2 regions of the Microbacterium jiangjiandongii genome follow, and region 1 is predicted to be linked to the other one. Evidence: predicted binding sites of a transcription regulator. Region 1 holds the regulator's gene; the other holds the start of a gene.

The links. The regulator HrcA, encoded in region 1, represses chaperone genes, less so after heat shock. The targets are predictions, from matches to a motif close to TTNGCACTCGNNNNNNNCGAGTGCNAA.
Region 2: a site for HrcA is predicted at 8,303-8,329, ahead of groES (co-chaperone GroES). Genes of this name have one in related genera too.

Annotation. Positions count from the first base shown of each region.
Region 1 is NZ_CP126740.1:1,576,671-1,592,328, reverse strand. It holds gene QNO14_RS07205 (ComEC/Rec2 family competence protein) at 1-2,143, shown strand, start outside; gene holA (DNA polymerase III subunit delta) at 2,153-3,205, shown strand; gene rpsT (30S ribosomal protein S20) at 3,688-3,948, opposite strand; gene QNO14_RS07190 (alpha/beta fold hydrolase) at 4,065-4,808, opposite strand; gene QNO14_RS07185 (ExeM/NucH family extracellular endonuclease) at 4,872-9,602, opposite strand; gene lepA (translation elongation factor 4) at 9,828-11,672, shown strand; gene QNO14_RS07175 (DUF1990 domain-containing protein) at 11,715-12,365, shown strand; gene hemW (radical SAM family heme chaperone HemW) at 12,365-13,582, shown strand; gene hrcA (heat-inducible transcriptional repressor HrcA) at 13,651-14,688, shown strand; gene dnaJ (molecular chaperone DnaJ) at 14,728-15,658, shown strand, end outside.
Region 2 is NZ_CP126740.1:549,087-564,744, forward strand. It holds gene glmS (glutamine--fructose-6-phosphate transaminase (isomerizing)) at 1-769, shown strand, start outside; gene QNO14_RS02405 (ArsR/SmtB family transcription factor) at 967-1,362, shown strand; gene QNO14_RS02410 (SRPBCC domain-containing protein) at 1,359-1,865, shown strand; gene QNO14_RS02415 (holo-ACP synthase) at 2,015-2,392, shown strand; gene alr (alanine racemase) at 2,389-3,513, shown strand; gene tsaE (tRNA (adenosine(37)-N6)-threonylcarbamoyltransferase complex ATPase subunit type 1 TsaE) at 3,632-4,135, shown strand; gene tsaB (tRNA (adenosine(37)-N6)-threonylcarbamoyltransferase complex dimerization subunit type 1 TsaB) at 4,182-4,856, shown strand; gene rimI (ribosomal protein S18-alanine N-acetyltransferase) at 4,853-5,428, shown strand; gene tsaD (tRNA (adenosine(37)-N6)-threonylcarbamoyltransferase complex transferase subunit TsaD) at 5,425-6,510, shown strand; gene QNO14_RS02445 (hypothetical protein) at 6,507-7,004, shown strand; gene QNO14_RS02450 (class I SAM-dependent methyltransferase) at 7,053-8,243, opposite strand; gene groES (co-chaperone GroES) at 8,406-8,702, shown strand; gene rarD (EamA family transporter RarD) at 8,778-9,710, shown strand; gene QNO14_RS02465 (ABC transporter substrate-binding protein) at 9,901-11,169, shown strand; gene QNO14_RS02470 (ABC transporter ATP-binding protein) at 11,232-11,993, opposite strand; gene QNO14_RS02475 (ABC transporter ATP-binding protein) at 12,005-12,952, opposite strand; gene QNO14_RS02480 (branched-chain amino acid ABC transporter permease) at 12,996-13,973, opposite strand; gene QNO14_RS02485 (ABC transporter permease subunit) at 13,983-15,299, opposite strand; gene guaB (IMP dehydrogenase) at 15,588-15,658, shown strand, end outside.

The DNA.
Region 1 (15,658 bases):
TCTCGCCCTCGCGCAACCGGGGCGAGCGGTGGCGCACCTGAATGTCGACGGCGGCAGGGCACTGCGGGTGGTGGCGACCGTGACAGGCAAGGTCGAGCCCTCGGCGACCGCGCTGCGCTTCGATGCCGTCGCCGATCGCGTGATGATCGGCGTCGACACGCATGCGCTCTCGCTGCCCGTGACGGTGCAGGTCTCGGCGGATGCCGTGGCGGAACTGCCCGATCTCGCCCCGGGGGCGCGCGTGGAGGCGGTCGGCACCGCGTTCCGCGCCGATGCGGGGGAGCGGTCGGTGCTCGTGGTGCGCGCCACCGCCGGGCTCACCGTGCTGGCCCCGCCGGCGGGTGTCCTCGCCGCGACGGCGCACCTGCGCGAGCGGCTCGCCGCCTCGACGTTCGGCCTGCCTCCGCCGGGAGCGGGCCTCGTCCCGGGGCTCGCCGTCGGCGACACGTCCGCGGTCTCCGAGGACCTGGATGCCGCCATGAAGGCGTCCTCCCTTTCACACCTCACCGCGGTGTCGGGGGCGAACTGCGCGCTCGTCGTCGGCATCGCGTTCGCCGCCGCAGCCGTCTGCGGTGCCCGGCGCGCCGTACGCGTGGGCTGCGGGCTCGGCGCTCTCGCCGGCTTCGTCGTGCTGGTCACCCCCGAGCCCAGTGTCGTACGTGCGGGGATGATGGCGGCGATCGCGATGCTCGGCGTGCTGCTGGGGCGCGTGGGCGCCGGCCTGTCGGTGCTGTGCCTGGCGGTCATCGTGCTCCTCGTCGCGGACCCGTGGATCGCCGGCGAAATCGGCTTCGCCCTGTCGGTCGCCGCGACGGCCTCCCTGCTGATGCTGTCGGGCCCGCTGAGCGACGGCATCGCGCGCTGGATGCCGCGACCGCTGGCCCTCGCCCTGTCGGTGCCGCTCGCGGCACAGCTAGCATGCGGCCCACTGCTGATCATCGTGGAGCCCTCCCTGCCGCTCTACGGCGTGGCGGCCAACCTGCTGGCGGCACCCGCGGCGCCGGTGGCGACCGTCGTGGGCCTGGCCGCGTGCCTTGCAGCCCCGCTGCCGATCCTGCAGGCGGGTCTGTCGGCGATCGCATGGCTGCCGGCGGCCTGGATCGCGGGCACAGCCCAGGCGATGGCGACCCTGCCCGGCGCCACCGTGCCGTGGCCGGAGGGCGGGTGGGGCGTCGCGGCTCTCGTTGCGGTCGGAACGGCGATCGCGGTCGTGTGCGTGCCGCCCGGATCGGGCCGCCTCATGCGACCGGCGCGTGCCCTCGCTGCGCTACTGCTCGCGGGAGCCGTCGGGGTCGGCGCCGGCGCCGGCGCGCTCTCTACGGTGCTCGCCCCCGCGACCGTGCCGCCGGACTGGTCGATCGCCGCGTGCGACGTCGGCCAGGGCGATGCTGTGCTCGTGCGCTCCGCGGGTGCGGTCGCGCTCATCGACACCGGCCCTGACCCGGAGGCCCTCGCGTCGTGCCTGGGAAGATTCGGCATCGCGCGTATCGATCTGCTGGTGCTGACCCACTTCGACGCCGATCACGTGGACGGTGCGGCAGCGGTCCTCGGGCGTGTGGGGTTGGTCGTCCATGGGCCGGCTGCCGCTCCCGGCGCCGACGCGGTGCTGGCGCGTCTTCACGATGGCGGTGCCCAGCTGATCGAGGGCGTGACGGGGATCGGCGGGTCCCTGGGCGACGCACGGTGGCGCGTGCTGTGGCCGAGGTCCGGGGCGGGCATCCCTGCCGGCAACGACGCATCGGTGGTCCTCGACGTCGCCGGGGGCGGCGTGCCGCCGACGCTGCTGCTGGGCGACCTGTCTGCCGAGCCCCAACAGGCTCTCGCCGCCTCGGGGGCGCTGCGCGCCGCATATGCCGTGGTCAAGGTGGCCCATCACGGCAGCGCCGACCAGTCCGCGCACCTCTACCGGCTTGTCCGGCCCGCGATCGCGCTCATCACCGTCGGCGCCGACAACGACTACGGCCATCCGCGGGCGCAGATCCTGGATCTGCTCCACGCTCTCGGTGCTGCCGTCGCCCGAACCGATCAGGACGGCACCGTCGCGCTCTCTGTCATGGACGACGACGGGGTCGACGGGGTCGACGGGGTCGCCGTCTGGCGCGAGCGGGCTCCGCCGGGCGTCGACGTCGGCACCCCGGGATAGGCTGGAGGCATGGCACCTCCCGCGCGCAGACCCGCTGCGCGCAAGCCCGCAGGCAAGGCCGCAGCGAGCAAGATCCCGCAGCTGTCGTGGCGCAAGCCGCAGCCTGCTCCCATCGTGCTCGTCTCCGGGCCCGAAGAAGTGTGCGCCGAGCGTGCCATCGCGGGCGTGCGCGACTACCTGCGCGCCGAGGATCCCAGCCTCGAGGTCACCGACATCCGTGCCGATGACTACGCCGCCGGCACGCTGCTGGCCGTCACATCGCCGTCGCTCTTCGGTGAGCCGCGGCTCGTGCGCGTGACGGGCGTGGAGAAGTGCACCGACACGTTCCTCGCCGAGGCGATCGCGTACCTCGACCACCCGCAGGACGGCGCCACGGTGGTGCTGCGGCACACGTCGTCGAGTGTGCGCGGCAAGAAGCTGCTCGACGCGATCCGGGCCGGCACGGGAGGGGGCGTCGAGATCGCCTGCCCCGCTGTCAAGCGCGACAGCGACCGGTACGACTTCGCGGCGGGGGAGTTCTCCGCCGCCGGAAAGCGCATCGCCCCGGCCGCCCTGCGCGCCCTGGTCTCGGCGTTCGCGGACGACCTGACAGAGCTCGCGGCAGCCTGCCAGCAGCTCATCGTCGATGTGCCCGACGACGTCACCGAGGCGATCGTCACCCGCTACTACGGCGGCCGCGTCGAGACGTCCGCCTTCACCGTCGCCGACACCGCCATCGCCGGCCGTTACGGCGAGGCGCTGCTGGCGCTGCGCCAGGCACTGGCATCCGGCTCGGACCCGGTGCCGATGGTCGCCGCCATTGCGATGAAGCTGCGCACGATGGCGAAGGTCGCCGGACACCGCGAGCCCTCCGGTGCTCTCGCGGGACGACTGGGATTGAAGGACTGGCAGGTCGATCGAGCCCGTCGCGACCTGATGGGCTGGAACGAGTCGTCGCTCGGCATGGCGATCCAGGCCGCCGCGCGCGCGGATGCCGAGGTCAAGGGCGGATCCCGCGACCCCGTGTTCGCGCTGGAGCGCCTGGTCACCGTCATCGCCACCCGGCAGCCGTTCGGCGGCTGATCGGCGGAACCGTCGTGTGGCGGTTCCGGGGCCCACGTGGCATCCGGCCGTTGATGTGGCAGCTCTTGCGGCTCCCAGCCGGCGCGCGTCGCTCAGGTGGCAGTTGATCCCGCTCGCGCGCGCCCTCAGCCGCAACAACAGCCACCCGAAGCGAGCGCTCCCGCCGTACCCACGGCACCCGGCCCGTTCAAATGGCAGCTCGCGCTGCTCCCGGCCGGCGCCGTTTCGTGTGGCAGTTATGGTCGGTGACGGGCAATGGATGCCGCAACATCTGCCACCGGAGCGTCGCGCTTACGCGACCGCGACCCGGCGCGGCCGCCACACCTCACCGCACCTCGCGGTCGCGCGGTTACTCCGCAAAAACGGGCACGGACAGGCCCGAAACGACCCGATCGCCTCAGGCCCCGCGCGGTCTCGAGGAGTTGCGACCAACGACGAAGGCCCGCCCCACGAGGGGACGGGCCTTGACGTTCAGCTGCGTGTCAGAGCGCGGCAACCTTCTTGGCGATGGCCGACTTGCGGTTCGCTGCCTGGTTCTCGTGGATGACGCCCTTGCTGACGGCCTTGTCGAGCTTCTTGGCCGCCTTGATGAGAGCCTTCTCGGCCGCGGCCTTGTCGCCGGCGGCGATGGCCTCGCGGGTGCGACGCACCTCGGTGCGAAGCTCGCTCTTCACGGCCTTGTTGCGCTCGCGGGCCTTCTCGTTGGTCTTGTTGCGCTTGATCTGCGACTTGATGTTCGCCACGTCGACGTATCTTTCGTTCGGAGTGATAGGAAATGCCGAGCGGCAGTAGAGGGGTGCCCCCGGCGGTCGTGTGAGGAGGAAACCCACACGCAAGCCGACTACAGAGTCTAGCAGGCTCAGACGACTCGACCCGACGGCGCCGCCTCATGCCCGAGCGTCGCGACGGCGAGATCGAGTACCGCGTTGAAAACCGCAGGACGCATGGCAGTGACCAGGTGGGTGGTGCGCGGCACGACGATGAGCTCCGCCTGGGGCACGAGCCGGCAGAACAGACGTTCGTTGACCCGCAGCTGGTCGTACTGGCCATTGACGAACCACGTGGGCACGTCGATGCGCCCCAGCGCTTCCAGCAGGTCGAGCACCGAGAGGCTGCGCAGTGCGACGTCCTGGGCGGTGAACGCGTAACCGCCGGCGCCGAAATCGTCCCGCGTCTCGGGCGGGAGGGTGCGGGCGAGCATCCGCTTTGTGAACCAGATGCCGTGGCTCGGCAGCGCGTCGAACCCGCGCGCGATCAGCCGGTACGCGGCCAGGCCCACCCCGCGCGGCACCGACGTGCACGAGGCACCGATGAACCCGGCCACGGGCGGCCGATCGTCGCGCCCGACGTACTCGGTGCAGATCAGCCCGCCCATCGAGTGGCCCACCAGCAGCACGGGACCGCGGGTTGCGGCATCCCGCACCGCCTCATCGATCGTGGCGAACGCGCCGTCGAGCGTGAACGTCTCGGCCATGCGCGTGCCGTGCCCGGGCAGATCCAGAGCACGGGCGGGGATGCCACGGGCACTCAGGTGCTCCACCTGGGCTCGCCACATCGTCGCCGACGTGCGGATCCCGTGGACCAGCACCACCTGCACCGTCATGAGTTCAGCCTACGAGCCGGGCGCCCGGGGGAGCGTCGCTCCCGCCGGGCGCCCGGCACCTCGTCAGCCGATGACGCGCACCTTCACCGGCGTACTCTGCGACCCCGCCACCGTCTCGGCATCCCGGGGGACGAAGACGGCCGTGTACGAGTGGATGCCGCGGGTCAGCGTGCCCAGCCGCAGCGACGCCAGTCCGCTGCGGACGGGTGCCGTGCCGATGAGGGCGCCATCGGCCCCGCCCTCGCGGAACTCGACCGTCCCGTCGGGGCGCGCCCCACTCTGCTGCACGTAGGCGACGAGCGTCGTGGGGAGCAGCCGGTTGATGTGCACCGGCAGCAGCGGCACCATCCGGGTCGTGGTCTGCGCCTTCTCGACGGCGGTCGCCGCCACCTCGATCGGCACCGTGACGACCGTGCCCGAGGGCTGCGCGGTCAGCGTGAGCGCCGCGGCACCCGCCGCGACCCCGGCGGGCAGCGTGACCGACACCGTCGCCGTGACCGGCACCTCGCCCAGCACCGTGTCGCCGAGCGCAACCGACAGCGTGGTGTTCTCGGGGGCACCGCGGCTGGTGAGGTTCAGCCCCGCCACCGAGAACTGCACCTCGGCGCCGGCCTCGACCGTCTCGGGCACCCCGCTGACCTGCACGGCGCGCTCCGCGTACGACGGGGCAAGAGGCGAGTTGTCGGCGATGTAGTCGACCCACGCCTCGTAGTCGAGCAGGCCGGTGTCGACGTATCCGGTGCCCTCGGTGAAGACCCGGAAGTTGTCACCGCCGCTGGCCAGGAACGAGAACGTGCCGATGCGGTACTCCGCCGCGGGATCGATCGGCTGGCCGTCGACCGTCACGGACGTGATGCGCTCGCCCTCGGGGAGGGCGGGGTCGAAGGTGTAGGCGACGTTGTCCGACAGACCGAGCTGCAGGTACTGCCGCTGCGGCACGTTGCCGTCGGCGTCGCGCTGCCACTGCTGCTCGAGCATGGTCGTGAACTGCTCGCCGGTCAGCGTCACGAGGCCCAGCGTGTTGTTGAACGGCAGCACCGCGTTGGCCTGCGAGAACGACACCGTGCCGTCGGGCAGTCCCGGCACGGCGGTCGCGCCGAACTCCGCCTGCGTGTCCCACAGGTCCGCCCGCAGCCCGCCGGGGTTGGTGACGCCGATGACGGCGCCGTCCGGCAGGTCGGCGAGCGAGTCCCGCAGCATGTTCGCGACGGTGTTGCCGAGGGTCGATTCCGACGTGCGGTCGTCGCGGTCGCCGCCGGTCCAGACGCCGTCGACGAAGGAACCGCCGGCGTGAGCGGTGGTGATGTCGGCCGCCACCTCTCCGACCGATGTGTTGCCGACCTCGGCGGCCGCAGCCAGCGCCGCCTGAGCGATCTGCGACACCTCGGCCACCCGGGGGTACTGCGCGATGAGGGCGGCATCGTCGGTCGTGGTGCGCTCGACGTTGCGCTCGGTGTGCGCGGTGACCTCACCGGAGTCGGCGTCCAGGGTGAGGGTGATCTCGCCGACGCGGGCGCCGTAGGAGCCGGTCTGGACGACGGGGCGCGTGCGGTCGGTGCCGGGGATGGCGGCCGACCACGCGTACTCCTTGTGGGTGTGTCCGGTGAAGATCGCGTCGACCTCTGCGGCCGTGTCGTTCACCAGTGCGGCGAAGGCGCCGCCGGCGGCGAGTTCCTCTTCGAGGGTCGCCCCGTCGGGAGTGCCGGCACCGGCCCCCTCGTGATAGAGCGCCACGAGCACGTCGGCCTCGCCGTTGGCGGCGTCGCCGTCAGACAGCTCGCCGGCGACGCGGTTGACGGCCTCGACGGGATCGCCGAACTCGAGTGCCGTGATGCCCGCGGGGGAGACCAGCGTCGCGGTCTCCTCTGTCACGGCGCCGATGACGCCGACGGTGAGGCCCTCGACCTCGTGCAGCGAGTACTCCGGCAGCGCGGGGGTCTCGGTGCCGGCGAGGTACACGTTCGCGCCCAGCTGCGGTGCGTCGAACGCGTCGGTCACCCGGCCCGACAGGTCCTCCCACCCACGGTCGAACTCGTGGTTGCCGACGGCGCTGGATGCCAGGCCGAGCGCGTTCAGCACGTCGATGGTCGGCTGATCCTGCGCGACGGACGACGCGAACAGCGAGGCGCCGATGTTGTCGCCCGCGGAGAGGAACAGCACGTCGCCGGCCGCGCTCTCACGCAGCTGCTCGATCGTGCCGGCGAACTTCACGGTATTGGCGTCGATGCGGCCGTGGAAGTCGTTGATGCCGAGCAGCGTCAGCGACACGGGGGCGGCATCCGCGGTGAGGCCGACCTTGATGGGGTCGTGGTCGCTCGAGCGGTAGACGTCCGGTGCGTAGAACTCGGTGCCGTGCGAGCGGAACCGGCTGTACTCCAGCGCGAGCGCCTCGCCGGAGTTGATGTTCCAGATGTCCGCTCCGGTCGCGCGACCCAGGGCCGCCTCGTTGAGCAGCACGTGGTCGAGCGACCCCGACAGGCCCGAGAAGCTGTAGGACCGCGTGGTCACGTTGAACGCGGCCTCCGCGCCGGTGAAGCCGGCCTCGTACAGCACCTGCAGCGGGTCCTCCTGGCCGTAGGAGTTGAAGTCGCCCACCAGCGCCACCGCGTCGACGTCGGCCTCGCCCTGCACGTCGGCGACCCAGTCCCGCAGCGCCGTGGCCTGGCGCACCCGCGACTCGTTCGCCGCGCCCTGGCCGTCGCCGGTGTCGGCGTCGCCCGGCCATGGACCGGGGGAGCCCTTCGACTTGAAGTGGTTCACGACGAACAGGAACGGCTCGCCGCCGTCGGTGGGCTCGAACACCTGCGCGATCGGCTCGCGGGCGTTGCCGAAGGCCTGGTCCGGGCCGCTCTGGTCGCCCAGCGCCATCGCGGCCCCGACGGGCGAGACGGCCGCCGGCTGGTAGATGATCGCGTTGGTGATGACGTCCTGCTGCGACAGATCGGGCAGATCGTCGGACGAGGCGACGTACGCCCACTTCTCCTGCTCCGACGCGGCGTTGAGCGCGTCGACGAGCGTCGCGGTGGCCTCGTCGGCCTCTTCGCCGAGGGCGGCGGAGTTCTCGATCTCCATGAGCCCCACGACGTCGGCATCCAGCTGCTCGATCGCCGCGACGATCTTGTCCTGCTGACGCTGCAGGTCCTCGGCGTCCCACGCCCCACGCTGGTCGCAGCCCTCGCGCACGGTCACGCCGTCGCCGAAGCGGTCGGTGTAGGCGACGCACGAGGCGCTGTCGGTGCCGACGGTCGTGAAGTAGTTCAGCACGTTGAACGAGGCGATCGACAGGTCGCCACCTACCTCGTCGGGCGCGGCGGTGCGAGGGCTCGTGAAGGACACCCCGTCGACGCCGGAGCCGTCGCCGGTCAGCGGTGCGGTCGGGTTCAGCTTCCAGGCACCGTTGCGGTAATCGACGATGACCGGCTCGGCGAACGCCACCGCGCCCCCGACGACGATGGGCTCCGCAAGCGACACGTACGCGGGGGTCAGCGCGCTGTTGGCGGCGCTCTGGAAGTTGACGCTCGTGCCGTCGTCGAGCGTCACGGCGCGCGCGGCGTTGTCCGCGGCGACGGCGGCGGCCTCGGCACTGCCGGGGCGGGCGACGTCGGTCGGCTGGCGCAGCGGGGTGTCGCCCGCGGCGAGCCCGACCTCGCCGTACTGGTTGGTCGAGTAGGTGTTGGTCACCGTGAATGGGCCTTGCGGGGCGACCAGCATCGACTCGAGCGCCTCGCGCTGCGCGTCGTCGGCGGGCCAGCCCACGGTGGCCGGGACGGGAGCGGCAGCCGGCTCGATCACGGCGGCGCCGCCGGTCGACACTGTCAGCTGGGTGAGGCCCTGGTACTCGCCGACGACGCCGGTGACCTGCACGGTGTCGCCCAGGGCGACCTCGGACACGGCCTCCGATGCGCGGACGAAGACGGCGTCGGATGCCACGTGCGCGGCGGGGTCCAGCGCACCACCGGTGCCCGGGGTCTGGATGACGTAGCCAGCGAAGCCGCCGGTGGGGTAGTGCGCGGTGACGACGCCCGTCGTCGTCACGGTACGGCCGACCAGCGGCGACTCCGCCTGCGCGCCCTGGATGTCGGCGATCGCGACGACGGTGGGCTCCGGCTCCGGCTCGGGCTCCGGTCCGGTGCCGCCGGTGCCGAGGCCCTGCGGCGTCGGCGTGCCGACGGAGAAGTCCGCGGCGTTGTCGGCGGTGTTGGCGGCCGCGTCGTCGCGGCTCACGCTCTGGGCGTTGGTGGTGCCGGGGGCTGCGGCGCTGCCGGCGAAGTGCGTCGCGCCGCCCCATCCGACGAAATCGACCACCTGGGGCAGGTCCACCAGGGCTGTCGCGCCCGACAGCGGGGTGAGCGAGGAGACGAGGGCCACCTTGCCCTGGCTGCCGCTGAGGGCGATGGCGCCGTCGACGTCGGCTTCGAACCCCGGCTGGGTGATGTCGGCGCCGGTGGCCTGCCCGACCAGCAGTCGGCCCCCCGCAGGCACGACCTGCCCCGTGAGCGGCGTGACCTGCCAGTTGCCCCCGGTGGCCGACGCATACTGCACGCTGTACGCGGAGAGGTCCACGTCGGCATCCGAGACGTTGGCGAGCTCGATGAAGTCGCGCTGGTACGCGCCGCCGGAGTTGCCGCCGCCGCCGTACACCTCCGCGATCACGACGGGCGCGTCGGCGCTCACGGCGGCATGTGCGGCCGGAGTGAGGGCCACCCCGGCCGCGACCGTGGCCGCGACCGTGAGAATCGCCCACGGACGCCGTCGTGCGGGCCGTGCGGGCAGGGGGAGGGGGCGTTGCGTCACGATCGTCTCCTGTGATGGTCGGGCGCTGGGGGAATCGCGCAGACATCGGACACGCTACTGAGCAGACGGCTCAGTTCAGGGGTCTGACGGATGTCAGTTCGGTTAACTTGTTCTCACCGACCCGGTGCTGGCGTGTCGCGCGTCGCATCCCCTAGCATCCTGCGCTTCGACGCATGCGCCGCCGAGCCCGCGATCCCAGCGCCGCCCCGGTAGACTCGTCGCGACATGTCACCCCGTGCCCTCACGCCGCTCGCGCCCGCTGCCACGCCGCCCGCGCAGATCCGCAACTTCTGCATCATCGCCCACATCGACCACGGCAAGTCCACGCTGGCCGACCGCATGCTGCAGATCACCGGCGTGGTCTCCGATCGCGACATGCGCGCCCAGTACCTCGACCGCATGGACATCGAGCGGGAGCGCGGCATCACGATCAAGTCGCAGGCCGTGCGCATGCCGTGGGCCGCTGGTGGCGACACGTTCGCGCTGAACATGATCGACACCCCGGGCCACGTCGACTTCACGTACGAGGTCAGCCGGTCCCTCGCCGCCTGCGAAGGGGCGATCCTTCTCGTGGATGCCGCGCAAGGCATCGAGGCGCAGACCCTCGCGAACCTCTACCTCGCGCTCGAGAACGACCTGCACATCATCCCGGTGCTCAACAAGATCGACCTTCCCGCCGCCGACCCCGACAAGTTCGCCGCCGAACTCGCCGGCCTCATCGGCGGAAGCCCCGAGGACGTGCTGCGCGTCAGCGGCAAGACGGGGGTGGGCGTCGAAGAGCTCCTGGACCGCATCGTCCGCGACATCCCCGCCCCGAAGGGCGACGCCGATGCGCCGGCCCGCGCCATGATCTTCGACTCGGTCTACGACTCCTATCGCGGCGTGGTGACCTACGTGCGCATGATCGACGGCAAGCTGGAGCCGCGCGAGCGCATCCAGATGATGTCGACGCGGGCGACGCACGAGCTGCTGGAGATCGGGGTGTCCAATCCCGAGCCGATGCCCACGAAGGGACTCGGCGTCGGCGAGGTGGGATACCTCATCACCGGCGTGAAGGACGTGCGTCAATCGAAGGTCGGCGACACGATCACCACCCACCGCAAGCCCGCGACCCAGGCGCTCCCCGGCTACACCGACCCGAAGCCGATGGTCTTCTCGGGCATCTACCCGATCGACGGCAGCGACTACGCGGAGCTGCGCGAGGCCCTCGACAAGCTCAAGCTCTCCGACGCCTCGCTTCAGTACGAGCCCGAGACGTCGGTCGCGCTGGGCTTCGGCTTCCGCTGTGGCTTCCTGGGCCTGCTGCATTTGGAGATCATCACCGAGCGGCTGTCGCGCGAGTTCGGCCTGGACCTCATCACGACGGCCCCGTCGGTGACGTACGAGGTGCACACCGACACCGGCGAGACGATCACGGTCACGAACCCCAGCGAGTACCCGGACGGGCGGGTCGCCGAGGTCTCCGAGCCCGTGGTCAAGGTCGGCATCCTGCTTCCCAAGGACTACGTGGGCACGGTGATGGAGCTGTGCCAGGGCCGCCGGGGCACCCTGCTCGGCATGGACTACCTCAGCGAGGACCGCGTCGAGCTGCGCTACAACATGCCGCTCGGCGAGATCGTCTTCGACTTCTTCGACCACCTCAAGAGCCGCACGCAGGGCTACGCGAGCCTGGATTACGAGCCGGCCGGGTCGCAGACCGCCGACCTCGTCAAGGTCGACATCCTGCTGCAGGGCGAGAAGGTGGATGCCTTCAGCTCCATCGTCCATCGCGAGAAGGCCTACGCCTACGGGACGCTGATGACCGAGCGCCTGCGCAAGCTCATCCCGCGCCAGCAGTTCGAAGTGCCCATCCAGGCGGCCATCGGGGCACGCATCATCGCGCGCGAGAACATCCGCGCCATCCGCAAGGACGTGCTGGCCAAGTGCTACGGCGGTGACATCACGCGTAAGCGCAAGCTGCTGGAGAAGCAGAAGGAAGGCAAGAAGCGCATGAAGATGGTCGGCCGGGTCGAGGTGCCGCAGGAGGCGTTCATCGCCGCCCTGTCCGGCGACGTCGACGGCAAGAAGTAGTCGGCCACCGTTCACGCACCCTCACGAAGTAGGCTGGATTCCATGCGCCGCGGGACCTTCAGGGACGAGACGGTCGACTACGCCGCCGTCGGGGCGACGCAGGCGTCCGACCTGCTGCAGTACCCGCCGGAGCGCAGCATCCCCGCCGCGGAGGCGTGGCGCCTCGGCAGCGGCGAGGAGCGCTTCCGCACGGCCGGCGAGGCGCTGCTGTCGTGGAACGCGCAGCGCGGGGCCGGGCTGGAGCTCGCAGACGTGCGCCCCGCTTCGGGACCGTCGTACTCCGGTGTCGCGTTCGACGCGGAGGGCAACGCGATCGCCCCCAGCCGACGCGAGGCGGAGCAGCGTTACGACGCCGATGGCACACCGTACGTCGGCGCCGGCACCACGGTGCACGTGCGAGGCCGCGTCAAGGGCCACCGCGCGGACGCGGAGCTGCGCGTCATCTTCTGCGTCGAGGAGGCCCGCCGCATCGGCTTCGCCCTCGGCACCGTGGGCGGCTCGGTCGTCAGCGGCGAGGAGTCCTTCATGATCGAGTGGCGCGACAACGACGAGGTGTGGTTCACCGTGCGCGCGTTCGATGCGCCGACCTCGCCGCTGTACCGCCTGCTGCCGCCGCTCGTGCGACGTCGGCGCCGCGAACTGTTCCGCGGCTACCTGCGAGCCATCTCGCCGCTGTACACGACATCCGCCTGATGCCCTCCACCCTTCCCGTCGGCGACCCGGCGCCCGCAGACGGAGCGCTGCCCCAGGACCTCCCCGTCGACTCCGCCGCCGACTTCGGTGTGTACCTGCACGTGCCGTTCTGTCGCGTCCGGTGCGGTTACTGCGACTTCAACACCTACACCGCGGGGGAACTCCGCGGCGCACGCCAGGACCAGTACGCCGACACGCTCCTGCGCGAGGTCGCCCTCTCGCGTGAGGTGCTGGCGGATGCCGGTGCCCTCCGGCCCGCGAGCACCGTCTTCTTCGGCGGCGGCACGCCCACCCTGCTCCCCGCAGGAGACCTCGGCCGCATGCTGGCCGGAGTGCGCAGCTGCTTCGGGATCGCGCCGGGCGCCGAGGTCACCGTCGAGGCCAACCCCGACACGGTCACCGACACCGTCGCCGCCGACCTCGCCGCCTCGGGCGTCACCCGGCTCTCGATCGGCATGCAGTCCGCCGTGCCGCGCGTGCTGGCGGCTCTGGATCGCACCCACGACCCCGAGAACGTCGCGACCGCGGTCGCTGCCGCCCGAGGCGCCGGCCTCGACGTGAGCGTCGACCTCATCTACGGCGCCCCGGGGGAGACCCTCGCCGACTGGCAGCGCTCGCTCGAGACCGCCGTCGCGCTCGCGCCGGATCACATCTCGGCGTACGCCCTCATCATCGAGGAGGGCACGAAGCTGCACCGCCAGATCCGCCGCGGCGAGGTCCCCGCCCCCGACGACGACCTGCAGGCCGACATGTACGAGCTGGCCGACGAGATGCTCGCCGACGCAGGCTTCGACTGGTACGAGGTGTCGAACTGGTCGCGCGGCGAAGCGCACCGCTCCCGGCACAACCTCGCGTACTGGCGCGGCTCCGATTGGTGGGGGTACGGCCCGGGCGCGCACAGCCACGTCGCGGGGCTCCGCTGGTGGAATGTGAAGCACCCCGCCGCCTACGCGCAGCGTCTGGCCGCCGGCGAATCTCCCGCGGCCGGCCGGGAGCGCCCCGACGCGGCATCCCGCAACCTCGAAGACGTGCTGCTGCGCTCGCGCATCCGCGAGGGCCTCGCCGTCTCCGAGGTGACGGATGCCGGACGCCACGCGGTGCCCGCACTGATCGCCGACGGCCTCATCGACGGGGCCTCGGCCCTGCGCGGCCGCATCGTGCTCACCCGCCGCGGGCGCCTGCTCGCCGACGCGGTCGTGCGCGCCCTCACCGCCTGACGCCGGTTCCGGGGGCGACACGGTAGAATTGGCACTCACGGACAACGAGTGCCAGCGGAGGGAGTGGGATGGTCAGCGAACGCGGCCTGCAGGTGCTGCGCGCCATCGTGCAGGACTACGTCGACACCCACGAGCCGGTGGGCAGCAAGGCGATCGTCGAGCGCCACGCCTTCGGCGTCTCGGCCGCCACGATCCGCAACGACATGGCGCAGCTCGAAGACGAAGAGCTCATCGTCGCCCCGCACACGTCGTCCGGTCGTGTTCCCACAGACAAGGGCTACCGGGTCTTCGTCGACCACCTCGCGCAGCTTCGCCCGCTGACTCCGGCGCAGCGCTCGGCGATCGCGTCGTTCCTCGACGGCTCCGGCGACCTGGACGACCTGCTCACCCGCACCGTGCGGGCGCTCACGCAGCTGACCGGTCAGGTCGCGATCGTGCAGTACCCGTCGTTCGCGCGGGCGCACGTGTCGCACCTGGAGCTGGTCGACCTCGGCGGCGGTCGCGTGATCGTCATCGTCGTGACCGACATCGGCCGGGTGTCGCAGCGCATCGCGACGGTTCCGACCGACCTCGGCGACGAGGGCATGACGCGCGTCCGCGCACGGCTGGCGAGCATGCTCACCGGCACCAGTGTGCAATCTGGCGCGCAGGCCATCGCCGACCTGCTCGCGACGCCGCCCCAGCCCGCCCCCTTCGACCACGCCGTCCGCTCGATCGCGGTGGTCGTGGCCGAGGAGCTCGAGGAGTTCCGTCAGGATCGCCTCATGCTCGCCGGCAGCGCCACCCTCGCCCGACGCGAGCAGGACTTCCGCGGCAGCATCTATCCGCTCCTCGAGGCGATCGAGGAGCAGGTGACGCTCATCCGCCTCATGACCGAGATGGTCCCGGACGACCAGGGTCTGGCCGCGAGCATCGGCCGCGAGAACGAGCCGTTCGGGCTCGGCGAGGCATCCGTCATCACCGGCGACTACGACGCGACAGGATCGCGTGCGCGCATCGGCCTGCTCGGCCCCACCCGCATGGACTACCCCACGAACATGGCGGCCGTCCGCGCCGTCGCTCACTATCTGAGCCGGCTGCTCGAAGAAGACGAGAGCTCCCGCTGACGAACCCGACGCCGCCTCACCGCGGCACGAAAGGCGACTGTGGCTGACCACTACGACGTACTCGGCGTCTCGCGCGATGCAACCCCCGAGGAGATCAAGAAGGCGTACCGCCGTCTCGCGCGCGAGCTGCACCCCGACGTCAACCCCGGCGAGGAGGCATCGGAGCGCTTCAAGCTGGTGACCCACGCCTACGACGTGCTCAGCGACCCCGACCAGCGCGCCCGCTACGACATGGGCGGCGACAGCGGCCTGGGCGGAGCCGGCGGCTTCACCAACTTCGGCGACATCTTCGAGACGTTCTTCGGTGCCGGCGGCGGGGGCGGCGGTCGAGCCGGGCGCCCGCGGTCGCGCCGCGAACGCGGCCAGGACGCGCTCGTGCGCGTGACGCTCCAGCTGGGCGACGTGGTGTTCGGCGTGCATCGTGACATCGAAGTCGACACGGCGGTGCTCTGCGACACCTGCCAGGGCTCGTGCTGCCAGCCCGGCACGCAGCCGGCGACCTGCGACATCTGCCACGGCACCGGTCACGTGCAGCGCACCGTGCGCAGCCTCCTCGGCAACGTCGTCACCTCGCAGCCCTGCAACGTGTGCCAGGGCTACGGCACGACCATCCCGTTCCCCTGCACCACGTGCCAGGGCCAGGGACGCGTGCGCGCCCGTCGCACGGTCTCCCTCGACATCCCCGCCGGGGTCGAGACCGGGCTGCGCCTGCAGCTGCCGGGATCCGGCGAGGTCGGCCCCGCAGGCGGCCCGAACGGCGACCTGTACATCGAGGTCACGGTCGCGTCGCACGAGACCTTCAGCCGCGAGGGCGATGACCTGCTGGCCACCCTCGAGGTGTCGATGCCCGACGCCATCCTCGGCACCGAGACCACCATCGAATCCCTCGATGGTCCGGTGGACCTCGACGTGCGCCCCGGCGTGCAGTCCGGCGATGTGCTCACGATCAAGGGTCGCGGCATCACCCCGC
Region 2 (15,658 bases), 1.0 Mb from region 1:
CGTCAAGTACGCCTCGGCGCACGGCGCGAAGACGCTGTCGATCTGCAACACGCAGGGTGCGACGATTCCGCGCGAATCCGACGCCGTCGTGTACACGCACGCCGGTCCCGAGGTCGCCGTCGCCTCGACGAAGGCCTTCGTCGCGCAGATCACGGCCCTGTACCTGCTCGCCCTGCACATCGGACGGCTGCGCGAGACGCTCTCGGCGGTCGAGATCGGTGAGCACGCGCGCGAGCTCGAGGCCATCCCCGGCAAGATCTCGCAGATCCTCGCCGAGGAGCAGTCCCACATCGAGCAGTTCGCGCGCTGGATGGCCGACACCCGCTCGGTGCTGTTCCTCGGCCGCCACGTGGGGTACCCGATCGCGCTGGAGGGGGCCCTCAAGCTCAAGGAGATCACCTACATCCACGCCGAGGGCTTCGCCGCCGGTGAGCTCAAGCACGGCCCCATCGCGCTGATCGAGCCCGGGCAGCCGGTGTTCGTGATCGTCCCGTCGCCGCGCGAGTCCGCCGAGCTGCACAAGAAGGTCGTCTCCAACATCCAGGAGATCCGTGCCCGCGGCGCGCGCGTGATCGCGGTGGCCGAAGAGGGCGATGCCGCCGTGCTCCCGTTCGCCGACGAGGTGCTGCGCATCCCGCTGGCAGGTCCCCTCTTCGAGCCGCTCCTGGCCGTCGTGCCGCTGCACATCTTCGCGATGGGCCTGGCGACCGCCAAGGGTCTGGACGTCGACCAGCCCCGCAACCTCGCGAAGTCCGTCACCGTCGAGTGAGTATTCGCGCTCTCGAGTGAGTATTCGGGGCACCGAGTGAGTATTCGCGTTCCCGAGTGAGTATTCGGGGGGTGCGCCGCAGCGGGCCGCGGGACACCAAGCCGCCGGCCCGCGGCGTCGACGAATACTCACTCGCGTCGACGAATACTCACTCGCGAGCGCTTGACCGTATAAGTCGGAACTTATACGGTGGTCTCGTGCACCCGTTCGACGTCCTGGCCGACCCCGCTCGGCGGCGCATGCTCGAGGTGCTCGCCGAGGGCGAGCAGCCCGCCGGCGCCCTCGTCGACCTCGTGCGCGCCGAGTTCGGCATCTCGCAGCCCGCGGTATCGCAGCACCTCCGCGTGCTGCGCGAGAACGGCTTCGCGACCGTGCGCGCCGAGGGCCCGCGTCGCATCTACGCCCTCGACCCCGCAGGCCCCGCGGCGGCCGAAGCGGCACTCGCGCGCCTGCGCGCCCCCTGGACCCAGCGGCTCGACGCCCTCGGCACCGAGATCGCCCGCGGCAAGCGCACGCACGCCGCGGCGGGAACGACCACGACGCAGGCGGCACCGCCGCGGCCTGCGCGACACGACCGGAAGGATGCCTCATGACCATCGACTCCCCGCTCATCGAGCGCCACGGCGACGGCTACCGCCTCGTGTACGACGCGGTGTACCCCACCGACATCGACGACCTGTGGGAGGCCGTCACCCAGCGCGACCGCCTGGCGCGGTGGATGGGGAACTACAGCGGCGACCTGCGCCTCGGCGGCGCCTGGGAGGTCGCCGACGGCGACGGCGCAGGCGCGTGGGGGCGGGGCGAGGTCACCGCGTGCGACCCGCCGTACGGCTTCACGACCGTGTGGCACGCCGAGGGCGAGGAGCCGACCGAACTCGTGGTGCGCCTCGAGCCCGCGCCGACCGGGACCCGGCTCGTGCTCGAGCACACCGGCATCCAGTCGATGACCTACGGCGCCGGGTGGCAGACGTACCTCGAGCGGCTGGCCGCGGTGGCCGCCGACCCCGGGGCGGACCTCGGCGGCCCGGGGGCGTGGGACGCGCGGTTCGCCCAGCTCGACCCCGGCTACAGCGCACGGTTCGCCGCGGCGCGCTAGCGACCGACCCCGTCGGAACTCCTGCCCACCGCCGGATTCGGCCCGGCCCGAATCAGGCGCAACCCACAGCCGGAATCCCGACGGGCGGCCGCGAGGTATCCTGTCGGATGCCGCGCCCCGACGGGGACCGGGGTGCGAGGGAGGTGGCTGTGATCGTCGGAATCGGCGTCGACCTCGTGGACATCCCGCGGTTCGAGCGGTCGCTCGAACGCACGCCGCGGCTCGCCGAGCGGCTCTTCTCGCCCGCCGAGCGGCGCCTGCCCCCGCGGTCGCTGGCGGCCCGCTACGCCGCGAAGGAAGCCCTGATCAAGGCGCTGGGCGGCTCCGACGGCGTGCACTGGACCGAGATCGAGGTGACCCCGGAGCCCTCGGGGCGCCCGTGGTTCACCCTCACCGGATCCACTGCCGCGGTGGTCGCCGACCGCGGCATCACGACGCTGCACCTGTCGCTGTCGCACGACGCGGGACTGGCGACCGCCTACGTGGTGGCCGAGTCCGCAGACCCGGGCACAGGGGGTGCGCGATGAACGGGATGCCGGCAGGCACGCTGCGCGAGGCCGTCATCGACGTCGGCGCGATCGGCGCGAACGTCCGCCGACTCAAGCGCCTCACCGGCGTGGAGATCCTCGCCGTGGTGAAGGCCGACGGCTACGGCCACGGCGCCGTGCGCACCGCGCAGGCGGCGCTCGGCGCCGGAGCGACGCGCCTCGGCGTCGCCGACGTGAGCGAGGCGCTGGATCTGCGCCGCGCCGGTGTCCGGGCGCCGATCCTGGCCTGGCTGCACGCCCCCGGCGCCACGTTCGCCGAGCCGGCGTCGCACGGCATCGAGATCGGGGTGTCGCGGTTCGACCAGCTGCTCGCCGCAGCCGCAGCGGCGACCGCCGACAGGCCGGTCGCGGTGCACCTGAAGCTCGAGACGGGCCTCGGCCGCAACGGCCTCGCGCCCGCGGACTGGGCGACGGTCTTCGCGGAGGCGGCCCGCCTGGAGCGACTCGGCCGGGTGCGCGTGGTCGGCCTCTTCAGCCACCTCTCCAACACGTCCGCGGCCGACGACCGCGCCGCCCTCGTGCGGTTCCACGAGGGAGCGGCGCTCGCGGCCTCGGCGGGGCTCACCCCCGAGGTGCGCCACATCGCCGCGACGGACGCCGCCATCGACCTGCCCGAAGCGCGCCTGGACTGCGTGCGCATCGGCCTGGGCATGTACGGACTGTCGCCTTTCGACGACCGCACCTCGGCGGACCTGGGCCTGCGCCCCGCCATGACGCTGCGCGCGCCCGTCGTCGCGGTGCGCCGTGTGCCCGCCGGGCAGGGCGTGTCGTACGGCTACGCGCACCGCACCGCGGCCGAGACGACCCTCGCGCTCGTCCCGCTCGGCTATGCCGACGGGGTGCCGCGCGCCGCCTCGGGCCGGGGCCCGGTGACCCTCGGCGGCCGCCGGTTCACCGTCGCTGGCCGCATCGCGATGGACCAGTTCGTCGTCGACGTCGGCGACACCCCGGTGGCCGTGGGCGACGAAGTGGTGCTCTTCGGCGACCCCGCCCGCGGCGAGCCGGCCGCCGACGAGTGGGGCGCGGCATCCGGATCGATCAACTACGAGATCGTGACGCGCATCGGCCCGCGCGTATCGCGGCGCGCGGTGACGTCGTGACGGGGCTCGACACGCGCCGCGTGCACAACGTCGCCACCGCGGGCGGCGCGGGCCACCGCGGGCACGATCGCGACGCGGGCCGGCTCGGATCGCCGACGTTGTGCACGGGAGGCCGGCGATGACCGGGTTGGACGCGTTCCTCGGCGAGCGGGAGATCTCGTCTCCGGCGGAGATGGAGCAGCTCGGCCGCGACTTCGGCCGCGCGCTGCGGGCGGGGGACCTCGTCGTGCTCACCGGGGCGCTGGGGGCGGGCAAGACGACGCTGACGCGCGGCATCGCGGCGGGCCTGGGCGTGCGCGGTCCCGTGCAGAGTCCCACTTTCGTCATCGCCCGCACGCACCCGTCGCTCGTGGACGGCCCCCCGCTCGTGCACGTCGACGCCTACCGGCTGGGCTCGGCGGCGGAGCTGGACGACATCGACATCGACCTCGACGGGTCGGTGGTCATCGTCGAGTGGGGCCGGGACATGGTGCCGGGCCTGCGCGAGACCTGGTGGGAGGTCGAGCTCGACCGCGAGTGGCACGGCCGCGGCGTCGACACCGCCTGCGGCACCTTCTCGCGCGCCACCGAGGAGCTCGACGCCGACACCCCGCGACGCGTCGTCGTCTCCCGTCGCCCGTGAGGGCGGAGGCGAGGATGCCGCGCGCACGCGCGGGTAGCCTGGAACGGTGATCCTCGGCATCGACACCTCTCTCGGCACGGCTCTGGCCGTCGTCGAGCTCGACGGGGTCGTGCGCTCGGCCGCCGCCAGCGACAACCCGCTCGCGCACGCCGAGGTGATCGGCGGACTTCTCGAGCAGGTGCTCGGCGAGGCGACGCGGGGTCCGGTGGGCACGACGACCGCGGCGGAGCCCGTCACCGTGACGCACGTCGCAGCCGGAATGGGACCGGGGCCCTTCACGGGCCTGCGGGTGGGCATCGCTGCGGCGACCGCGTTCGCGCTGGCCCGTGGCGTCCCGGTGATCCCTGTCGCGAGCCACGACGCCGTCGCCCTCGAGGTGCTGCTGGCCGACGCGATCGCGGGGGAGGAGACCCCGCGGTTCGCCGTCGTCACCGACGCCCGCCGCCGCGAGTTCGCGTACTCGGTCTACGACGGTCTCGACGACGAGGGGCTGCCCGTTCGCACCGCGGGCCCCGCCCTCGTGCCGCGCGATGACCTCGACGCGCGCCTGGTCGAGCTCGGCGCACGCCGCCACGACGCCGCGGCCGTGCCCGCGCAGATGCTCGCCCTGGTCGCCGCGCGGGCGATCGCGGCGGGGCGCGAGGTCGCGGCATCCGAGCCGCTCTACCTCCGCTCGCCCGACGTGTCGGTGCCGGCGCCCCGCAAGAAGGTCGGCGCATGACCGTGCGCGCCGCCCACCTCGACGACCTCGACGCGATCATGGCGCTCGAGCGGGCCTCGTTTCCCACCGATGCCTGGAGCGAGACGCTGATGCGGGCAGAGCTCGCCTCGCCGCATGGCCGCTACTTCGCCCTCGAACAGGACGGACGCCTCGTCGGCTACGCGGGACTGCGCGCCCCCGACGGGGCGAAGGATGCCGACGTGCAGACCATCGCGATCGCCGCCGACGCCCGCGGGCGCGGGTACGGACGCGCGCTCCTGCGGGCCCTGCTGGACGAGGCGGTGACGCGCCGCGTCGCCGAGGTCTTCCTCGAGGTGCGGGCGGACAACCCCACGGCCCAGGCGCTGTACGTCTCGGAGGGCTTCAGCGAGCTCGGGAGGCGGCCCGCCTACTACCAGCCGGACGGGGTGGATGCCGTCGTGATGCGGCTCGACCTGCGGGCCTGGGCGGCCACGCGCGCGACCGCGCCCGGTACGCACGCGACCGCGCCCGGTACCGGCGCCGCCGCGCCGGCCGCCACACCCGCCGCCCCCGCCACCACCGACGCCGCGGCCGAAAGGGACCACTCGTGAACCGCCACGACCCGCTGGTGCTCGGCATCGAGACCAGCTGCGACGAGACAGGCATCGGCATCGTGCGCGGCCGGCGCCTGCTCAGCAACACCATCGCCAGCTCCATGGACGAGCACGCCCGCTACGGCGGCGTCGTGCCCGAGATCGCCGCGCGCGCCCACCTCGAGGCCCTGCAGCCCGCCATCGAGCGGGCGCTCGCCGAGGCCTCAGCCGCCGAGGGCCGCCCCGTCACGCTCGCCGACCTCGACGCGGTCGCCGTCACCAGCGGACCGGGCCTGGCCGGTGCCCTCATGGTCGGGATCGGCGCCGCCAAGGCCCTCGCCGTGGGCCTCGGCAAGCCGCTCTACGCCGTGAACCACCTCGTCGGCCACATCGCGGCAGACCTCCTCACCGGCGACGCCGTCGAGTACCCCACGGTCGCGCTGCTCGTCAGCGGCGGGCACACGTCGCTGCTACTGGTGCGCGATCTCACGACCGACGTCGAGATGCTGGGGGAGACCGTCGACGACGCCGCCGGTGAGGCGTTCGACAAGGTGGCGCGCATCCTCGGGCTCCCGTATCCCGGCGGACCCGAGATCGACCGGGCTGCGGCGACCGGCGACCCGGACGCGATCCGGTTCCCGCGGGGGATGTCCCGCGCGTCGGACATGGCGGACCACCGCTACGACTTCTCGTTCTCGGGCCTGAAGACCGCCGTCGCCCGCTGGATCGAGCAGCGCGAGGCGGCGGGGGAGCCGGTTCCCGTCGCCGACGTCGCGGCATCCTTCCGCGAAGCCGTCGTCGACGTGCTCGTCACGAAGGCGCTCGACGCCTGCGTCCGTCACGACGTGCCGCGGCTGCTGCTCGGGGGCGGAGTCATCGCCAACCGTCGGCTGCGCGAGGTGGCGCTCGCCCGCGCCGCCGAGGCCGGGGTGACGGTGCGCATTCCGCCGCTGAGCCTGTGCACCGACAACGGTGCGATGATCGCGGGGCTGGCGGCCGAGCTCATCAGCGCGGGCCGGCCGGCGTCTTCGCTGGCGTTCGGCGCGGACTCCACGCTTCCCGTCACCGAGATCCAGGTGGCCGAGGAGGTGCCGGTGTGAGCGACGAACGGCCGGATGCCGCCGCGGCCGTGCCCAGCACGCCGCCGCGGCCGATACCGCGGGTCGAGGAGCCCTCTCCCGATGTGGCGGTGGCCGACGAAGCGCCGCGCCTTCCCGGCGAGCACCGCGGCGGCTTCCATCGGCTCCCCACCGCGCCGGTCGACGTCGACGTCGCCGAGGGCCTCAACCGGGCCGAGCGCGAGGCGCTGAACGACACCGGAACGGTCTACGCCTGGATCGAGCCGCAGCGCCCCGTCGTGGGCATCGCGGCCTGGGCGCTGGGGTTCGCGATCGCCGGCCTCGTGATCTCCTGGTTCGTCGGGTGGGGGTTCCCGATCGGCGTGGGCGCCGCCGTGACGGCGGTCATCGCGCTGCGCCGCCCCCTCGAGAACCGGTCGGTCGCGGTGTGGGCGCTCGTGCTCGCGGTGCTCTCGGTGCTGTACAGCGCGGGGTGGCTCATCTGGGCCGCCGGCACCGCCAACATCTTCGCCTGACGCCGCGCTCAGCTCGCCACGCTCAGCTCACGCGCTCAGCTCACGTGCTCAGCTCACGCGGTCGGCGAGCAGCGCCAGCCTGGTGTTGCCGACACGGGTGAGCAGCAGCGTCGCCGACCCGCTCCCCGAGAGCTTGAGCTTGGTGCGCAGCACCGCGGGGTCGACGTCCACGCCGCGCTTCTTGATCTCGAGCGTCCCGATGCCGCGCTCGCGCAGCGCCTTGCTGAGACCCTTGACATCGGCGGGGAGGCGCTCGCGCACCTTGAACGTCGACACGAACGGGCTCGTGAGGGCCGCGTCGCCGGTGAGATAGGCGATGCCCGGCGCCAGCATGCCGGCCTCGAGCCGACGGGCGACGTCGCCGATGAGGCGGGCGCGGATGACGGCCCCGTCGGGCTCGTGCACGTAGGCGCCGAGGGGGCGCACGGGCTCGTCCGCGGTGTCGGCCGCCGCGGTCAGCTCGTGCGCCGCGTCCCCGCGCACCACCAGCGCCGCCCGATGCACGCCGGGGCGGGCCAGCGAGCGTGTCCAGACGACCAGTTCGATGGTCGATCCGTCGACGCTGATCCACTGCGCTTCTGCGCGCGGCGGCAGCAGGGCCCGGTCGAAGGCAGGGCCGAGCTTGATGCCGGCGGGCGTGCGCTCGGCCAAGTGGAAGACCCACTCCAGCGGCGGCGACCACTCGGCTGCACCGACGCGCGTGGTCTCGGTGTGTCCGGGCGTGCGGCGGGCGGGATCGAGCCACACGGCGTCGACGGAGGGCGAGTCGAACTGCTCGGCCCGGGCGTGGTGCACCCGCACCTGCCGGCCGAAGGGGGCGAGGTTGTAGGCCGCGATCGCCGCGGTGACCTCGTCGGCCTCGACCGCCTCGACCTCGAGCCCGAGCGCCGCCAGCCCCAGCGCATCGCCGCCGATGCCGCAGCCGAGGTCGGCGACGCGGGAGAACCCGGCGTCGCGGAAGCGGACCGCGTGCCGGGCGGCGACCGACAGCCGCGTGGCCTGCTCCAGCCCCGCGCGGGTGAACAGCATGCGCTCGGCGAACTCGCCGAACTTCGCCTCGGCCTTGACCCGCAGCCGTGCCTGCCCCACGACGGCGGCGACGAGCTCCGGGGAGTGGCCGGCGGCGCGCAGCCGAGACACGGCGGCCGCGGCTTCGTCGGTCGTGCGGATGCCGCCCGTCGCGTCCAGCAGCCGCAGGCCCTCCGGGGTCAGCAGTGCGGTCAGTTCGGCGAGCTCCATCCCTTCAGCCTACGGCGGCGGCGCGCGGCGGCCCTGCCCGTCACGCGGCGTCACGAGGGCTGGCACTCGCGTTGCGTGAGTGCCAGCGCGCCCGTACACTGGCGTTAGCACTCTCAACAGGTGGGTGCTAACGAGTCTTCAGTTCCAAGAAAGAGGTAGACCGTGTCGGTTTCCATCAAGCCGCTCGAGGACCGCATCGTCATCAAGCAGGTCGAGGCCGAGCAGACCACTGCCAGCGGGCTGGTCATTCCTGACACCGCGAAGGAGAAGCCCCAGGAGGGCGAGGTCGTCGCCGTGGGCCCCGGTCGCATCGACGACAACGGCAACCGCATTCCGCTCGACGTCGCCGTCGGCGACCGCGTGATCTACAGCAAGTACGGCGGGACCGAGGTCAAGTTCGGTGGCGACGAGCTGCTGGTGCTGTCGGCGCGCGACGTGCTGGCTGTCGTCGTCCGCTGAGACGCGATTCTCACGAAGGACCCGGATGCCTGGCATCCGGGTCCTTCGTCGTCACGGCGGCTCTAGGCTGAGCCGGTGACGACCCCCGCCCACGACCCCGCCCGCGAACGCGCGCTCGGCGGGGTCTACGCATTCTGCGCGTACTTCCTGTGGGGCTTCATGCCCCTGTACTTCCTCGTGCTCGCCCCCACCGGCCCGTGGGAGGTCGTCTCCTGGCGCGTGCTGCTGTCGCTCGTCTTCTGCCTGCTGCTGTTGACGGTGACGCGGTCGTGGCCGAAGATCATCGCCATCATCCGGCAGCCGCGACTGCTCATGTGGACCGCGGCGGCGGGCGCCCTGATCTACGTCAACTGGCAGGTCTTCCTCATCGCCACCCTCACCGGGCACGTGCTGGAGTCGAGCCTCGGCTACTTCATCAACCCCATCGTGACCGTGCTGCTGGCCGTGCTGGTGCTGCGCGAGAGGCTGCGCGTGACCCAGTGGGTGGCGCTGGGCGTGGCGGGAGCGGCGGTCCTCGTCATCGTGGTGGGGTACGGCACGTTCCCGTGGATCGCGCTGACGCTTGCGACTTCGTTCGGCGTGTACGGACTGGTGAAGAAGCAGATCGGCCCGGCCGTGGATGCCGTGAGCGGTCTGACCCTGGAGTCCTTCTGGCTGCTGCCGGTCGCGATCGTGCAGCTGGTGATCGTCGGCGCCACCACCGGCATCACGATGGGCACCGACGGCGTCGGGCACGCGGTGCTGCTGGCGCTCGCCGGCGTCATCACCGCGACACCGCTGCTGTTCTTCGCCGCCGGTGCCCGCCGTGCCTCGCTGACGGTCATGGGTCTGCTGCAGTTCGTCGCCCCCATCCTGCAGTTCGCGATCGGCGTGTGGCTGGGCGAGGACATGCCCCCCGAGCGCTGGATCGGCTTCGCCCTCGTGTGGGTGGCGCTCATCCTGCTCACGGCCGATTCGCTGCGTCACGCCCGGCGGGTGCGGGTCGACGACCTCGGCGCGGTGACCTGAGCGGATGCCGCCGGGTGCGGCATCCGACCCCCGCGTCGTGGGGGCCGGCGGCCGTTATCGATCCGAGACTGTTCTGTTTCAGACCGTTAACACATCGCAACACTGGCGACGCGGAGCCGGGTCTAGGTTGGGACCCACTGGCGCGGCACCCGACGAAGCCGCGCCGCTCACGAAACAACTAGGGAGCACTATGAGCGTCTTCACACGTTCGCGCGGCGCCAAGGTCCTCGGCGCCGTCGCCGTGGTCGGAGCCAGCGCGATGATCCTTGCCGGCTGCGCGGGTTCGAGCGAGCCCGCCGAAACGTCTGCTGCGCCCGCGGCGGAGGAGCGTGCGCCGCTGGATCTCAGCATCGGCACCGTGCTGCCGCAGACCGGGTCGCTGGCCTACCTCGGCCCGCCCGAGGAAGCGGGCGTGGGCCTGGCCGTCGCCGAGATCAACGAGGCCGACAAGGGCATCACCGTCGAGGTGGAGTACGGCGACTCGGGCGACACCGACAACAAGGCGTACGAGACCACCGTGCCGCGTCTGCTGGGCAACGGCGTGCAGGCGCTCATCGGCGCCGCCTCGTCGGGTGTGACCAAGCTCTTCCTCGACCAGGCGGTCGGCGCCGGCGTCATCACGTTCTCGCCGGCGAACACGTCGCCGGACTTCACCACCTGGGAGGATGACGACCTCTACTGGCGCACCGCCCCCAGCGACCTGCTGCAGGGCGAGGTGCTCGGCAACCTGATCGCCGAGGACGGACACTCGACGCTCGGCATCATCTACCTCAACGACGCGTACGGCACGGGGCTGGAAGCGGCCCTCACCGAGACCTTCACCGCCACCGGCGGCGAGGTCGTCGCCAGCGAGTCCTACAACGCCGGCGACACCAACTTCAGCGCTCCGGTGTCGTCGATCCTGGCCCAGAACCCCGATGCGATCGCCGTGATCGGCTTCGAGGAGACGGCCACGATCGTCCCGTCGTTCGTCAACAGCGGCTTCGACGGCGCCAACTTCTACTTCGTGGACGGCAACATCTCGCAGTGGGGCGCCGACATGCCGGTGTCGATCGAGGGATCGAAGGGCACGCAGCCGGGTCCCGTGCTCTCGGACGACTTCCAGGAGCGCCTGACGGCCCAGTGGATGGAGCAGGACGGCAGCGAGCTGGTCGACTTCAACTACGCCGCCGAGTCCTACGACGCCGTGGTGCTGCTGGCGCTGGCCGCCCTCGCAGCCAACTCCACCGACACCGCGGACATCGCGGCGGCGCTGCCTGAGGTGTCGGGCGGCACCGGTGAGGGCGAGAAGTGCGAGTCGTTCGCCGACTGCGCCGACATCATCCTCGAGGGCGGCACGGCCGACTACGACGGCTACTCCGGTGGCATTGCGTTCGACGAGGCCGGCGACCCGACCGAGGCGACGATCGGCATCTTCGAGTACGGCGCGGACAACACCCACACCCGCGTCAACGACTGACACATGAAGAAAGGCCCCGGAGCAGATGAACTGCTCCGGGGCTTTTCGCTGTCGTCAGCGGGTCACTCGTCCTCGCCGAGCGTCCCGAGATACAGGCCGATGACCTTCGGGTCGCTGAGCAGCTCCCGCCCGGTGCCCTGGTAGGCGTCGCGTCCCTGGTCCAGCACGTAGCCGCGGTCGCAGATCTGCAGGCAGCGGCGGGCGTTCTGCTCGACCATGATGATCGTGACGCCGGCTTTGTTGATGTCGGAGACACGGATGAACGCATCGTCCTGACGCACCGGCGAGAGCCCGGCGCTCGGCTCGTCCAGCAGCAGCACCGCCGGATCCATCATGAGCGCACGGCTCATCGCGACCATCTGGCGCTCGCCGCCGGAGAGCGATCCGGCCCGCTGCTTGAGGCGCTTGCCGAGCTCGGCGAAGATGCCCGTGACGAACTCCAGCCGCTCGGCGTACGCCTTGGGGCGCTGATAGAGCCCCATCTGCAGGTTCTCCTCGATCGTGAGGGAGGGGAACACGTTGTTCGTCTGCGGCACGAAGCCGACGCCGCGCTGCACGAGCTTGTCGGACTTCAGTCCCAGGATGCTCTCGCCGTTGAGCGTGATCTCGCCCCCGCGCACCTTGACCATGCCGAAGATCGCCTTCAGCAGCGTCGACTTGCCGGCGCCGTTGGGGCCGATGATGCCGATCAGCTCGCCGCGGTGGGCGACGAGGTTGCTGCCGTTGATGATGTTGATGCCGGGGAGGTAGCCCGCCGTGAGGTCCCGCACGTCGACCACGACCTCGCGGCTGGCCGTTCCCGTGCCGGCGCCGCCGGCTGTCATCGAGGGGTCGCTCACTTGTTCTCCTCCTCGGCTTCGGCGATCGACGCCTCTTCCTCTTCGTGGATCTCTTCCAGCAGTGCGATCGCCGAGGTGTCCAGCTCCCCCGAGATGCGGCCGGTGACGACGCCGAGGTCGACGTCCTGGTGGGCGCCGAGGTAGGCGTCGATCACCGACTTGTCCTGCATGACGACGTCGGGCGGGCCCTCGGCGACGATCCTGCCCTCGGCCATGACCACGACCCAGTCGGCGATGTGGCGCACCATGTGCATGTCGTGCTCGACGAAGAGCACGGTCATGCCGAGTTCCTTGAGGTCGAGGATGTGATCGAGCAGGGACTGGGTGAGCGCCGGGTTGACCCCCGCCATCGGCTCGTCGAGCATGACGAGGTTCGGGTCGCTCATGAGGGCGCGCGCCATCTCGAGGAGCTTGCGCTGACCGCCCGAGAGCGAGGCGGCGTAGTCGTCGGCCTTGGCATCCAGCTTGAAGCGCGCCAGCAGCTCGCGCGCCTTCTGCTCGATCTCGGTCTCCTGCTTGCGCCAGAGGAACGGCAGCATGCTCGTCCAGAAGCGCTCGCCGATCTGCTTGGTGGCGCCCAGCTTCATGTTCTCCAGCACGGTCAGCAGCGACAGGGCCTTGGTGAGCTGGAACGTGCGCACCTGGCCCATGCGGGCGACCTTGAAGGAGGGGATGCCGGACAGCTGCTGGCCGTCATAGCTCCACGAGCCGGAGTTGGGCTTGTCGAACCCGCACAGCAGATTGAACAGGGTGGTCTTGCCGGCGCCGTTGGGCCCGATGAGCGCCGTGATGGCGTTGCGGGGGATCTCCAGGTGCTCGACGTCGACGGCGGTGAGGCCGCCGAAGCGTCGGGTGATGTTGTCGGCGATGAGGATCGGGTCGACCTTGGCGACGCCGGGTACGGGCTCGCCCTCGGCGAGGCCCCCGGTCTTGGGGCGGCGGATGCTGCCCGTCGACGGCGGCGGCTCGGGCGGGGTGTCGGGGGTGTTATTTGACAAAGGTCAGCTCCCTCTTGTTCCCGAGGATGCCCTGCGGGCGGAAGATCACGAGCAGCATGAGCGCGACGCCGACGAAGACGAAGCGCAGGGTGCCCGCCTGGATGGGCGAGATCGGCAGGACGCCCTGTGCGGCGAGGGCCGGCAGCACGCCGTCGAGGAACGCCATGATCACCCAGAAGATCACCGCGCCGAGGGCCGGACCGAAGACCGTCGCGGCGCCGCCGAGCAGCAGGATCGTCCAGATGAAGAAGGTGAGGCTCGTGGTGTAGGTCGCCGGCACCACCGCGGAGGGCAGCGCGAACACCACGCCACCCATCGCGCCGAAGATGCCGCCGAGCACGAGCGCCTGCATCTTGTAGCCGAAGACGTTCTTGCCGAGCGAGCGCACGGCATCCTCGTCTTCACGGATGCCCTTGAGGACACGACCCCACGGGCTGCGCATCACCAGCCACACGATGAGGATCGCGATGGCCAGCAGGCACACGCCGAACACCCGCACCCACAGCTCGGTGGCGGTGTACACCCACGGCCCGAACCCGTACGTCCCCTCGGGGAAGGGGTTCGCCGCGCGGAAGCCGGCGTGGTAGCCGCCGAGGCCGTCGGCGGAGTTGGTGTACTCGTCGAACGCCGTCGTGGTGAACAGCAGCCGCACGATCTCGGCGGCCGCGATCGTCACGATGGCGAGGTAGTCCGCGCGCAGCCGCAGCGTCGGGATGCCGAGGATGAGCGCGAAGACGCTCGCCGCGACCATGCCGACGAGGATGCCGAGCCACCACGGCAACCCGAACGACAGGATCGAGATCGCGTAGCTGTAGGCGCCGATGGCCATGAAGCCCGCCATGCCGAAGTTGAGCAGTCCGGCGTAGCCGAAGTGCACCGCGAGGCCCGTCGCCGCGAGGGCGTAGGCGATCGTCGTCGGGCTGAACAGCCACCCCGCGGTGTTGTTGAGAATGCCTCCCCAATCCATGGTCGCCTCCTATCCGAGTCTCTCTTTGCGGCCCAGGATTCCCTGGGGCCTCACCAGCAGGATCAAGATGAGGACGACCAGCGCCCCCACGTACTTCAGGTCCGACGGCATCCAGAGGGTCGACACCTCGACCAGCAGCCCGACGATGATGGCGCCGACGAGGGCGCCGAACGCGGTGCCGAGACCGCCGAGCGTCACCGCGGCGAAGATGAGCAGCAGGATGTGCACACCCATGTCCCAGCGCACGCCCGGGCGGAAGTAGCCCCACAGGATGCCGGCGAGGGCGGCCAGGGCCGCCGCCATCATCCAGACGATCCGCACCACCCGGTCGACGTCGATGCCCGACGCGGCGGCGAGGCCGGGGTTGTCGGAGATCGCCCGCGTGGCCTTGCCGACGCGGGTGCGCAGCAGCCAGACCGCCACCGCCACGATGACGACGATGCTGATGCCCATCGACATGAGGTTCACCGGCGACAGCTGCACCGCACCGAACAGCTGGATCTTCGCCGAGCCCGCACCCGGCAGCTGCACCGTGGAGCCGCCGAAGTAGAACTGGTAGAGGTAGCGCACGGCCAGCGACAGACCGATGCTCACGATCATGAGGGGCACGAGCCCGATGCCCTTGCGCCGCAGGGGCCGCCAGAGACCGGCATCCAGCACCCATCCGAAGGCCGCGCCGACGATCACCACGATCGGGATCGTCAGCCACATCGGCACCTGCCAGAAGACCCCCAGGATCACCGCGACGATCGCGCCGAACGTCACCATCTCGGCGTGGGCGAAGTTCGTCAGGCCCGTCGTCCCGAAGATGAGCGAGACGCCGATGGCGGCCAGCGCCAGCAGCAGGCCGAAGTTCAGGCCGTTGATGATGCGCTCCACCAGCTGGTCGACGAACGACGTGGTCTCACGCACCCCCTCGCCCAGGAAGAGGTTGACGATCTTCGAGCCGGTGAGGCCGAACTCCACCTCCTGCGACGCGGACTCGCCTTCGACGATCACGCCGTCCGGCAGCGTCGATTCGTCGACGATGAGGGTGTAGGTGTCCTTCTCCGGCACGTACAGGCGCCAGCGTCCGTCGGCGCCGGTGATGGTCTCGGCTTCGAAGCCACCGCCCTCGACCGCGACGGTCACGTCCGGCACCGGTTCGTCGTCGAAGGTGATCACACCGCCGAAGTAGAAGTCGGTCTGCTCCTGGTCGCCTCCCGGAGTGTCCGGGGCATCGCCGGCCGCGTACGCGCCGGTGGGCGCAGCGAACAGAGCCATGGCTGCAGCGAGAAGGAGACCGACGAGAACGCCCACCCATCCGGTGCTGCGCCGCTGCGTCATGGTCGTGGGACTCACGGAACCTCCGCTTCGGGTACGGGAGGCCAGAAGCGCGGGTTCGACATCAGCCTCGGTGTACGACGCTATGAGCGTAATGTGTCGGTTCTGTTTCGCCTACCGTACGTTCTCATCCCGTTTTCGTCGGCGCGGCAGGTCCTCCCGGGCGCGGCACTGCACTACGCGCGCGGGAATGCAACGCGCGCGCAGGCACTTACAATCAACAGAGGCGCCGCACCGCGCCGGCCGTCGTCGTCCACTCGAGAACGCGCCGCGCGCGCAGGAGACACACCTATGGAGCACAACGACCCGTTCGGATTCGTCGGACTGACCTACGACGACGTCCTCCTCCTGCCCGGCCACAC